2 regions of the Micromonospora sp. CNZ280 genome follow, and region 2 is predicted to be linked to the other one. Evidence: riboswitches for the same ligand, from Rfam matches in the RefSeq annotation. Region 2 holds a riboswitch; the other holds the start of a gene.
The links. Region 2 has a riboswitch for S-adenosylmethionine ahead of FHX32_RS07155 (aminotransferase class V-fold PLP-dependent enzyme). Riboswitches for the same ligand answer to the same signal wherever they lie in the genome.
Positions count from the first base shown of each region.

Region 1: linked by a shared signal. The riboswitch ahead of FHX32_RS29195 (ABC transporter substrate-binding protein) and the one ahead of FHX32_RS07155 (aminotransferase class V-fold PLP-dependent enzyme) in region 2 are both predicted to bind S-adenosylmethionine.

Region 1 is NZ_JAAOYP010000004.1:441,586-446,815, reverse strand. Features, by position in the region: gene FHX32_RS29210 (transposase family protein) at 1-757, shown strand, start outside; gene FHX32_RS29205 (amino acid ABC transporter ATP-binding protein) at 1,070-1,801, opposite strand; gene FHX32_RS29200 (amino acid ABC transporter permease) at 1,798-2,568, opposite strand; gene FHX32_RS29195 (ABC transporter substrate-binding protein) at 2,660-3,496, opposite strand; SAM riboswitch class IV at 3,727-3,839, opposite strand; gene FHX32_RS29190 (prenyltransferase/squalene oxidase repeat-containing protein) at 3,918-4,679, opposite strand; gene FHX32_RS29185 (transposase) at 4,689-4,997, opposite strand; gene FHX32_RS29180 (hypothetical protein) at 5,091-5,230, opposite strand, start outside.
Region 2 is NZ_JAAOYP010000001.1:1,504,451-1,509,680, reverse strand. Features, by position in the region: gene FHX32_RS07175 (FAD-linked oxidase C-terminal domain-containing protein) at 1-127, opposite strand, end outside; gene FHX32_RS07170 (DUF4031 domain-containing protein) at 194-505, shown strand; gene FHX32_RS07165 (HD domain-containing protein) at 450-1,112, opposite strand; gene FHX32_RS07160 (FUSC family protein) at 1,158-2,441, shown strand; gene FHX32_RS07155 (aminotransferase class V-fold PLP-dependent enzyme) at 2,473-3,732, opposite strand; SAM riboswitch class IV at 3,778-3,899, opposite strand; gene FHX32_RS07150 (PrsW family intramembrane metalloprotease) at 3,923-5,230, shown strand, end outside.

The DNA.
Region 1 (5,230 bases), on a different contig from region 2:
GGGCACCCGATCGGGAACGCGGGCGTTGACCTGCTTCTACCAGGCGCTTCTGGTGTTGGTGTGGTTCCGCAAGGGTGAGGACAAGACCACTCTCGGGGCGGGGTTCGGCGTGTCGAGGGCAACCGCCTACCGGTATGTCGCCGAGGCCGTGCGGGTCCTAGCGGCGCAGGCCCCCACCCTGCATGAGGCCCTCGCGCGGGTCGCCGGCGAGGGCTGGTCGCACGTGATCCTCGACGGCAAGCTGTTCGACACCGACCGAGTGGCCGAGACGACCATGAGCGTGAAGGGCGAAACGATCGATGCCTGGTACTCCGGGAAACACCGCGACTTCGGCGCGAACATTCAGGCCGTGATGCGCCCGGACGGACTACCGATCTGGACCTCCGAGGCGATGCCCGGACACCTGCACGACCTCACCTGCGCCCAACAACTGGATGTCACCGGCGCCCTGTATTGGGCGGCCTCCGAACTGCACCTGCCGGCATTGGCCGACTCCGGCTACGAGGGCGCCGGCCAGGGCATCCACACCCCGTACAAGCAACCCGCCGACGGCCGCCGCCTCGCCGTCGACAACCGCACCTACAACGCTGTCCTTCGATCCATGCGGTGCCGCGGAGAACGCGGCTTCGCCATCCTCACCGGCCGCTGGCGCAGCCTCCGGCACAGCACCGCCAGCCCACGAAGAACCGGCGATACCGTCCGCGCCGCACTGCATCTCACCCACTTCGAATACCGCTACCTACCCGAATCTTGTTGAGATCACCTCAGTCAAGCTGTTCGGCCGGTTCAGCGATGTACCCATCGATGCTCATGGCGACGAAATACTGCGTCAGAGTCACGCACGGACGATAGGACCACGCGCTCGGTTCCGCTGCCCGGCCGGCCGGTACTCCTGATCGCCGAGGCTATCCGGATCGGATCGGCAGGGCGATCCACGGGCCAGTAACCGTGGCGCGGAGCGGGCCCGAGCGGCATTCTGCTCTGCCGCCGGCCGCAGGCGTTTCAGGCATCACGGCCCGTTGAGCGCGTTCTTCCGAACTGGTGGTGCGGCGAGTAAGGCGCCGTGCCACTAGAGGACTTGGGCGAGGAAGCGTTGCAGTCGGGGGTGCTCGGCTGATTCGAAGATGGCAGCCGGAGAGCCCGCCTCCAGCACCACGCCCCGGTCCATGAACGCGACGGTGTCGGCCACCTCACGGGCGAAGCCCATCTCGTGGGTGACCACCACCATCGTCATGCCGCCCGCGGACAGCTCCGCCATCAGCGACAGCACGCCCTTGACCAGTTCGGGGTCCAGCGCCGAGGTCGCCTCGTCGAAGAGCATCACCTGCGGTTGCAGCGCGAGCGCGCGGGCGATGGCTACCCGTTGCTGCTGCCCGCCGGAGAGCTGCGCCGGCCGGGCGTCGGCCTTCGCGGCGAGCCCCACCCGGTCCAGCTGGTGCCGGGCCACCGCCACGGCCTCCTCCTCGGAGAGCTTGCGGAGCCGCCGCAGCGCGAGGGTGACGTTGCGCAGGACGCTCATGTGCGGGAAGAGGTTGAACTGCTGGAACACCATGCCGATCCGTTGCCGGAGCTGGTCCGGGTCGTCCCGGAGGACGCTGCGGCCGTCGAGCAGCACGTCGCCGCGGTCCGGCTCGATCAGGCGGTTGATCGTCCGCAGCAGGGTGGACTTGCCGGAGCCGGACGGGCCAATCACACATGCGGTCCCGCCGCGGGCCACATCCAGGTCCGCGCCACGGAGCACCCGGTTGGGTCCGAAGGCGAGGTGCACGTCGCGGACGCTCACGCTGACCGAGGTGTTCATCGCGGCCCCCCTTCCCCCGCGCTCTGTAGCGCAAGGTCATCGTCTTCACCGGCCGGGACGGCCGGGCGCCCGTGCCGAAGGCGGCGGTCGATCCAGTTGACCGCGTGGGTCAGCGGCACCGTCAGCACCAGGTAGAAGAGTCCGGCCAGCAGCAGCGCCGACTGGTTACCGGTGTTCGCCGCGTAGTCCTGCCCGATCCGGAACAGCTCCCGCTGGCTGGCCAGCAGGCCCAGGAAGTACACCAGGCTGGAGTCCTTGATCAGCGCGATCAGCTGGTTCACCCACGCTGGCAGCACGCGACGCACGCCCTGCGGGATGATGACGACCCGCATCGCCTCACCCCAGGAGAAGCCGAGGGCGCGGGCACCCTCCAGTTGCGCGGCCTCCACGGACTGGATGCCAGAGCGGAAGATCTCCCCGATGTACGCCGCCGCGATCAGCGACAGCGCGAGGATCCCGAGCGGGTAGGGGTTCGGGCCCCAGATCTCCATGCCGAGCGGCGCGAGGCCGACGCCGATCAGCAGGATCGTCGCCGCCGCCGGCAGGCCGCGGAACACGTCGGTGTAGACGCGGGCCGGCCAGCGCAACCAGCGGGTACGCGAGATGCCGGCGACCGCCAGCAGCATGCCCAGCACCGAGCCGAGCAGGGCGGCGGAGACCGCCAGGATCAGCGTGTTGGGCAGCCCGACGGTCAGCATCTCGGGCAGCGCCTCGCGCATGGAGTCCCAGTCGAAGAAGGTCTCCCACAACGTGCTCAACGGATCCATCGTTCGCTTCTCCTACCGCCCCGCTCGCTCGTTCGTCCTGTTAAGAGGGGCCCTTCCAGCTCGCCAGGCATTGCGAAGGGGCCCGTACTTGTCAGCCGACCGCGACCGTGCCGCTACCCGGCTTGAATTCGACGGGGATCGGCCGACCCGGGTAGTACTGCTCCTGCAGCCGCGCCCAGGTGCCGTCGGCGATCACCTGGTCGAGCGCCTTGTCCAGGGCCTCGCGCAGCGCGTCGTTCTCCTTGGCGAAGGCGTACGCGGTCGGGGCCGGGCTGAGCTCCTTGGCCGCCACGCTGATCTTGCCGCCGCTCTCGGCCGCCGACTTCTCGCCGATCTCGGCGGGGGCGATCCAGGCGTCCGCGGTGCCGGCCTTGAGCTGGTTGATCGCGCCGTTGTAGTCCGGCACGCGGACCGGGTTGAGGCCCTCGCGGGTGGCGTAGTCGTCTTGGACGGTGCCCTGCACGACGACCACGCGCTTGCCCTTGAGCTGGTCGAAGCTGGTGATGGTGGAGCCGGTCGGGACGTCGAGTCCGAAGTAGCCGAAGTCGTAGCCGTTGCCGAAGTCGACGGTCTTCTTCCGTGCCTCGGTGATGGTGATCGAGGAACTGCCAACGTCGAACTTGCGGTTGGCGACCTGCGACAGCAGCGCGGAGAAGTCGGTGCCGACGAACTCCACCTTCAGGCCGACCTTGGCCGCGGCCGCGACCAGCAGGTCGTTGTCGAAGCCGGTGAACGTCCCGTCCTTCAGGTAGACGTTCGGCGGTGCGTCGGTGAGCGTGCCGGCGCGCAGCACGCCGGGCTGAAGCAGGTTGTAGGGGTTGTCGGCCGCGCCGGCGGCGTCGTCACCGCAGGCGGTGAGCGCGGTGGTGCCGAGGACGGCGGCGACGGTGAGGGCAGCGGCCCGGGTCAAGGCAGACGTGAATCGCACAGGAGTCTCCGAGGTGGTGCGGGCGACGCGCACGGGCGTGCAACGCCGACGGTGCGCCCGGTGGGCGTACCGCTGGGGTAAATCCGAGGGAAGGGAAGCGGCGCGGTCAGCTACACGCGGCGCTGCAGATCCGCATCATGTCGACGTGGCGGCGCCGGGTCAGGGCCGGCAGTGGGGCGTCGATGCGAACGGACACAGCTCTCCTCCAGGCCGGTGCTTGACCTGGGTCCAGGCCACGCTTGCACCGGAGCCTGCTCCGGTGCCTGGTCCTCACCCGGGGCACCCCTACGTGGACGAGGGTTGCCGGCCAGCAAGCCGGGGCTTGACGCTGGCGCTCATGACCTGACGCCGAGGCTAGCAGGGCGTGACGGTGCGCCGTCCAGCCGTTATGACCACCCTCACGTGCCGCCGTACCGCGGGTTCACACCAGGCCGGCGACGGCGGCTATCGCGGTGATGGCGACCGCCACCTGCTCGGCGCGTGGACCGTCGACCGGCCACGAGCCGTCCGGACGCTGCGTGGCGGTGAGCCGCCGGACCACAGCGGGAAACACCGGATGGTCCGGGGGCAGCAACGCCGTCCGCAGTGCCCATCCGGCGCGGGCGACGTCGGCCGGCGGCGCGTCGAGCAGCCGCCGCGCCAGGATGTCCAGCCCTTGGTCCGCGTCCGCACGCAGCCCCACCGCCCACAGCAGGGCGGCGGCGAGCCAGGTGGTGGTGAGGCACGATGGCCAGGCACCTGAGGCCTCGACGCCCTCGCGCACCGCCCGGGCGGCCCGGCCGGCCGCCTCGGGTCGGTCCAGGACCGCCAGGCACCAGCCGACGTTGGCAGGTAGGTGGAGTGGGTCCGGCGACGGTAGGCGTCCAGCATCCACCGCCGAGCGCACCGTGCCGTCTGGCGCGACCAGCGCGGCGAGCCCATCGACGCACCGGTCAACCCGTGAGCTGTACTGCAGGTCCAACTCGATGATCTGGGCGAGCCGTTCGCACGTTGCCGCCACGGAGGGGGCACCGGTCGACCAGGGTGCGGGGAAACCACCCTCGGGCGACTGGTCGGCGAACAACGCGTCCGCCACGTCCAGCGGCGTTGGCCACACCCCGGTCAGCACCGTCGCCAGTCGGTGCCCGTCTGGCTCGTCACCGTGCGCGATCACCCACTCGACTGCTGCACCAGTGTCGATCACGAGCCAAACCTAACAAGATCCGGAGCCGAGCTGAGGCACAGCCTTCTTCCATGCCTGGCGGCGGACCCGGTCGGCGGCGTCGGTGGCCCAGGCGACCACGTGGAGCGCATCAGCGCAGCCGACGGCGTTCGGGCAGCATCGAGCTGCCCGACTTCCCGTGGGAGGAGGTGCGGACGCTGCTGTGGCGGCCCGGTGACCCGGACATCCGGATCTTGCGACACCGGCTACGACGCCGCCCGGCTGGTCTGGCTGCTGTCCGACTTGCCCATGCGCTCCTGGTCGGCCGATCCGCTCGGACCGGGTCCTACGATTTCCCATGCCGCATCCGGCGGCGCGACTGATCCGAGCCGCCCGGGCGGGAGCTGGTCAGGATCAGGGGAGCCGTCGCGACCGCGACCGGTTGGGTCAGCGTCACTGAACGAGCCGATCCTCAATAAAATACATGCGCTTCAGGATCTTCCCTTCCTTGCTTTTGTTGTAACTGTGGTATTTCTTCTCCGGGTCGGCGTCCGACCAGGTTATTGATGCGATGAGATCGTTTTTGTGGTGCT
Region 2 (5,230 bases):
GTGGGGTGCCGGCGGCGCAGAGGTCCGCCTCGTCCCGCTCGTGCATCCGGAGCAGGTCCGGGTCGGTCAGCACCGCGTCGTCACCGAGCGCGGCCCGCAGGTCGTCGAGCAGGGGGGATCCGGCCATGCGGGGAAGGCTACGGTCGCCCTCCGGCGATCATCAACCGCACCGGCGGCGGGTTAGATTGCCGCCATGCTGTATCTGGACCGGCCCGGCTGGCCGTGGCGGGGGCGGCTCTGGTCGCATCTGATCAGCGACGTCTCCCTCGCCGAGCTGCACGCCTTCGCCGAGATGCTGGGCGTGCCGCGCCGGGGCTTCGACCGGGACCACTACGACATCCCGGCCGAACGGTTCGCCGCGGCGGTCTGGCTGGGTGCCCGGGTGGTGCCGAGCCGGGAACTCGTCCGGCTGCTCCGCGCGGCCGGCCTGCGTCGACCGAAGCACCTGGTCAGGTCGGCTCCCGATCGGGCGCCGGCCCGGTCAGCGCGGCCAGCTCGCGAGTGAGGTTCGCCCGGGCGGCGGCCTCCCAGCGCCGGGCCAGCGGGGGCACCCGGAACAGCGCCGGCAGCGCCAGCAGCCCGGCCAGCACCCGGGCCCGTCCGGCCCGGAAGGCCGGCTCGGGCACGTGCGCGTACTCCCGGCGGACGGCGGCGGCGTACCGGTCGTACGCCGGCCGGGGCGCGGCCAGCACGGCCAGGTCGGCGTCGCAGAGCAGGGCTCCGTCGGGGTCGGCCGGGTCCACCGCGTGCCCGGCGGTGAGCAGCACCAGCCGGCGGACCTCGGCGACCGCGCCGGCCGGCAGCCCCAGCCCGGTGAGCAGCGCCCCGGCCAGCGCGGCGCTGTCCCGTTCGTTGGCGTCCCCGGCGGCGCGGGGGTCGTAGACCGCGTCGTGGCACCAGGCCGCCAGCCGGACCAGGTCCGGTCGCCCGGCGAGCGTCGCGTACCCGTCCACCACGTCCAGCACCGCGGTCAGGTGCCGCGGCGTGTGGTAGTGCCGGTGCGGCTCCCGCCACCGGGCCAGCAGTTCCTCCCCGGCCGTGGTCAGGGCCGCCCCGTCGGGTGCCCCGGCGCTCCGCGCCGCCCGCCGCCACCGGTCGATCAGTTCCGCCACCCGAACAGTCTGCCGCAGATCGCCGAAGGTGAGGATTCACCCGCGGTGGTGCGGGTAGTCCCGGCCATGCCGTTGTCCCGGTACCGGACCCGCTCGCTGCTGCGCCGGGTCGTGCTGCACCGGAGGCGGGAGGAACCCGACTTCCCGCAGGTCGAGGAAGCCACCCGGGAGCTGCGGCAGCGTGGCAAGGCCACCCTGCACGACCGGTTGCAGCGGGTTCGGCTGGCGATGGGGCTGGCGCTGCAGGCCGGGGTGGCCGCCGGGTTGTCCTGGCTGGCGGCGCACGAGCTGCTCGGCAACCCGCAGCCGGTCTTCGCGCCGATCTCCGCGGTGGGCACCCTCGCGGTCTCGGTGGGGCAGCGGTTCCGCCGGACCCTGGAGCTGATCATCGGGGTGGCGATCGGCGTCGCCCTCGGCGACCTCCTGATCTACTTCGTCGGCACCGGACCGTGGCAGCTCGGACTGGTGGTCACGCTGGCTGTCATCCTGACCGTCTTCGCCGGGGCCAGCGTGGGGATCGTCATCCAGGCCGCCGCCACCGCCGTGCTGATCGTCACGCTGACCCCGTCCACCGAGAACCTGGAGATCCCGCGGTTCGTCGACGCGTTCGTCGGCGGCGGGATCGCGCTGCTGGTGACCGCGATCCTGCTCCCGCTCAACCCGCTACGGGTGATCAACCGGGCCGCCCGGCCCGCGCTGGACCTGCTCGCCGCCCAGTTGGACGCCGCGGCCGAGGGGCTGCGCAGCCGGGACCGGGACGCGGTCCAGCGGGCGTTGGAACGGCTCCGCGACAACAAGGAGGAGCTGGCCACCTTCAGCGAAGCGATCGAGGGGGCCAAGGAGACCGTGACCCTCTCGCCGGCCCGCTGGCACCGGCGCGACGAACTCACCCACTACGCCGAGGCGGCCGACCCGATCGACCGGGCGATGCGTAACAGCGGCACGCTGATCCGCCGCGCGGTCACCCTGATCGAGGACGAGGAGTCGGTGCCCGAGCCGATGCCGGACGCGGTCAAGCACCTCGCCGAGTCGGTCCGCCTGCTCAAGCACGAGTTCGCCAACAACGAGGAGCCGGAGAAGGCCCGGGAATGCGCGCTGCGCGCGGTCAGCGAGGCCGGCCGGGCGTACGCCCAGGGGGTCGGTTTCTCCGGCAGCGTGGTGATCGCCCAGGTGCGCACCACCGCCAGTGATCTGATGGTGGCCTCCGGGATCGGCCAGGAGGACGCGAACCGGTTGATCCGGCAGTCCTTCGGCGACCTGGAGCGGCCCACCGGCGAGAGCGCGCCGGAGACCGCCCCGAAGCCGCCGACCGCCCCGCCGGTGGGCTGAACCCGCCGGGTGCCGATCCCGGCGCGGCCGGTCAGTCGAGGGCGGCCAGCGCGGCGAGCAGCGTGTCCACGTGCTCGGCGGTGCTGCCCAGGCCGATGCTGGCGCGCAGCGCGGTCGGCGGAAGGTCGCGCCGGCCGCTGCGGTTCGCCGCCTCGGTGAGCAGCCGGCGGGCCAGCGGGTGGGCGCAGAACAGGCCGTCCCGGACGCCGATGGCGTGCTCGCGGGCCAGTTCCGCCGCCACCGCCGACGAGTCCCGGCCGGCCACCACGAACGACACGATGCCCACCCGGGGCGCGTCCGGGCCGAAGGTGCGCAGCTCCACCACGTGCGGCAGGGCGGCGATCCCGTCCCGGAGCCGGGCCAGCAGCTCCTGCTCGCGGTCGTGCAGCGCGGCCCGGTCGGCGCCGTCGAGCGCCGCGCAGACCGCCGCCAGCGCCACCGCGCCGAGCAGGTTCGGGGTGCCCGCCTCGTGCCGCGCCGGGCCGGTCGCCCACCGTACGTCGTGGGTGGCCGCCCCGACGTGGCTGGTCGCGCCCCCGCCCGCCAGGTACGGCGATGCGGCGTCCAGCCAGTCGGCCCGGCCGATCAGCACCCCGGCGCCGAACGGCGCGTACAGCTTGTGCCCGGAGACGGCCAGGTAGTCCACGTCGAGGGCGAGCAGGTCGACCGGGGTGTGCGGGGCGAGCTGCGCGGCGTCCACCGCGATCCGGGCGTGGTGCCGCCGGGCCACCCGGGCCAGTTCGGCCACCGGCCAGCGTTCCCCGGTCACGTTGCTCGCCCCGGTCACCGCGACCAGCACCGGTACGCCGGGACTGGCGTCGCGGCGCAGCTCGCCGAGGGCGGCGTCCAGCGCGCGTACCGCCTCGCCCGGAGAGCCGGGCACCGGCAGCCGGACCGAGCCGCGCGGCCAGGGCAGCAGGTTGGCGTGGTGCTCGGCGGCGAAGGAGACCACCGTGGTGCCGGCCGGCAGCGCCCGGGCCAGCAGGTTCAGCGCGTCGGTGGTGTTGCGGGTGAAGACCACGTGGTCGTCGGCGCGGGCGCCGAAGAAGTCGCCGACGGTCTGCCGGGCCCGCTCGTAGGCGAGCGTGCAGCGCCGCGACAGCGCCCCGGCGCCGCGGTGCACGCTGGCGTACCAGGGCAGCAGCTCGGCCACCGCGTCGGCCGCGGCCCGCGCGCACGGCGCGGTGGCCGCGTAGTCCAGGTTGATCTCGCCGGGCACGCCGAGCACGTCGAGCCCGGCCGGGGGCGCGGTGCGGGCGCGGTGCGACGGGGGTACGAGGGTGATGGTCATGGCACGACCTCCGGGTCCAGGGACCCCGGGGCGGGCGCAGGGCGGGGTCCGCGCTTGCCCGGCGCGCGGATCGGGCCGGGCCCGGTCATCACCCGGGGCACCCCACCGCGAACCTCGACGAGGGTTGCCGGCCAGCAAGCCGGGGCTTGACGCTGGCACTCGTGACCTGACCGCAGCATAGCGGCCGCCGATGCGACCGGAACAGCGGGCCGGGGGTGACTACGCTGACCGCATGGCCGACACCCCGCCCGGCGGTCCCCGACCGCCGTCGCCCACCGCGCCCGCCGTCGCCGTCGTGCCCGCCGGCGCTCCCGCGATGCCGGGCCGCCGGCTGGGCTGGCGGCGGATCCTCGTGCTGGTCGGGGTGTTCCTGCTGATCACCGCCTGCGCGATCTACATGGTGTCGGTGCTGAACGACGAACTCGGCATCGAGGCGTTGCTGATCGGCGTGGCCGCGGCGATCCTGCCGGTCCCGGTGCTGGTGGCCTGCTTCCTCTGGCTCGACCGGTACGAACCGGAACCGCTCAAGTACCTGGTCTTCTGCTTCGCCTGGGGTGCGTTCGTCTCCACCGCCGCCTCACTGGAGGTCAACGGGTTCGCGGCCGGCGTGTTCGCCGAGATGGGCCTGCCGACCGCGCTCACCGCGGTGCTGGTGGCGCCGTTCATCGAGGAGTTGACCAAGGCGCTCGGGCCGATCCTGCTGCTGGTGTTCCGGCGCCGGGAGTGGTCCGGCATCACCGACGGCCTGGTCTACTGCGGGCTCTCCGCGGTCGGCTTCGCCATGGTGGAGAACATCCTCTACCTGGGCGGCTACGGCTACGCGTCGGGCGTGGACCGGTACGGCCCGGCGACCGGCGCGCAGCAGGTGATCGCGATCTTCATCGTCCGGATCCTGCTCTTCGGCTTCGCCCACCCGCTGTTCACCTCGATGACCGGGGTCGGCCTGGGCATCGCCGCCCGGACGGCGGACCGGCGGGTCCGGTTCCTCGCCCCGGTTGCCGGCCTGCTGCTGGCGATGATGCTGCACGGCACCTGGAACCTGCTGCCGACCCTCACCCAGGCCACCGGCCAGGCACTGATCATGCTGTACGGCTTCATCGGCGTGATGGTGCCGATCTTCTTCGGCATGGTCGGGCTGGCGGTGTGGCTGCGTGCCTGGGAGGGGCGGCTCACCGAGCGCACCCTGCCCGACTACGTCCGGGCCGGCTGGCTCACCCCGCCCGAGGTGGCCGCGCTGAGCAGTCTCGGGCGCCGGCACGCGGCCCGGGTGTGGGCCCGCCGGGTGGGCGGCGACGCCGGGGTGAAGGCGATGCGCGGCTACCAGTTCGCGGCGACCCGGTTGGCGCTGCTGCGCGACGGGGCGCTGCGTGGGCTGGACCGCCGGCCGGTGGACAGGGAACGGACGGCACGGGAGGAACGGGAGCTGCTGGACGCGATCACCGCGTACCGCTCGTTCTTCGTGGGGAGGGATCCGCAGGCGCCGGCCGGGATCTGGGAC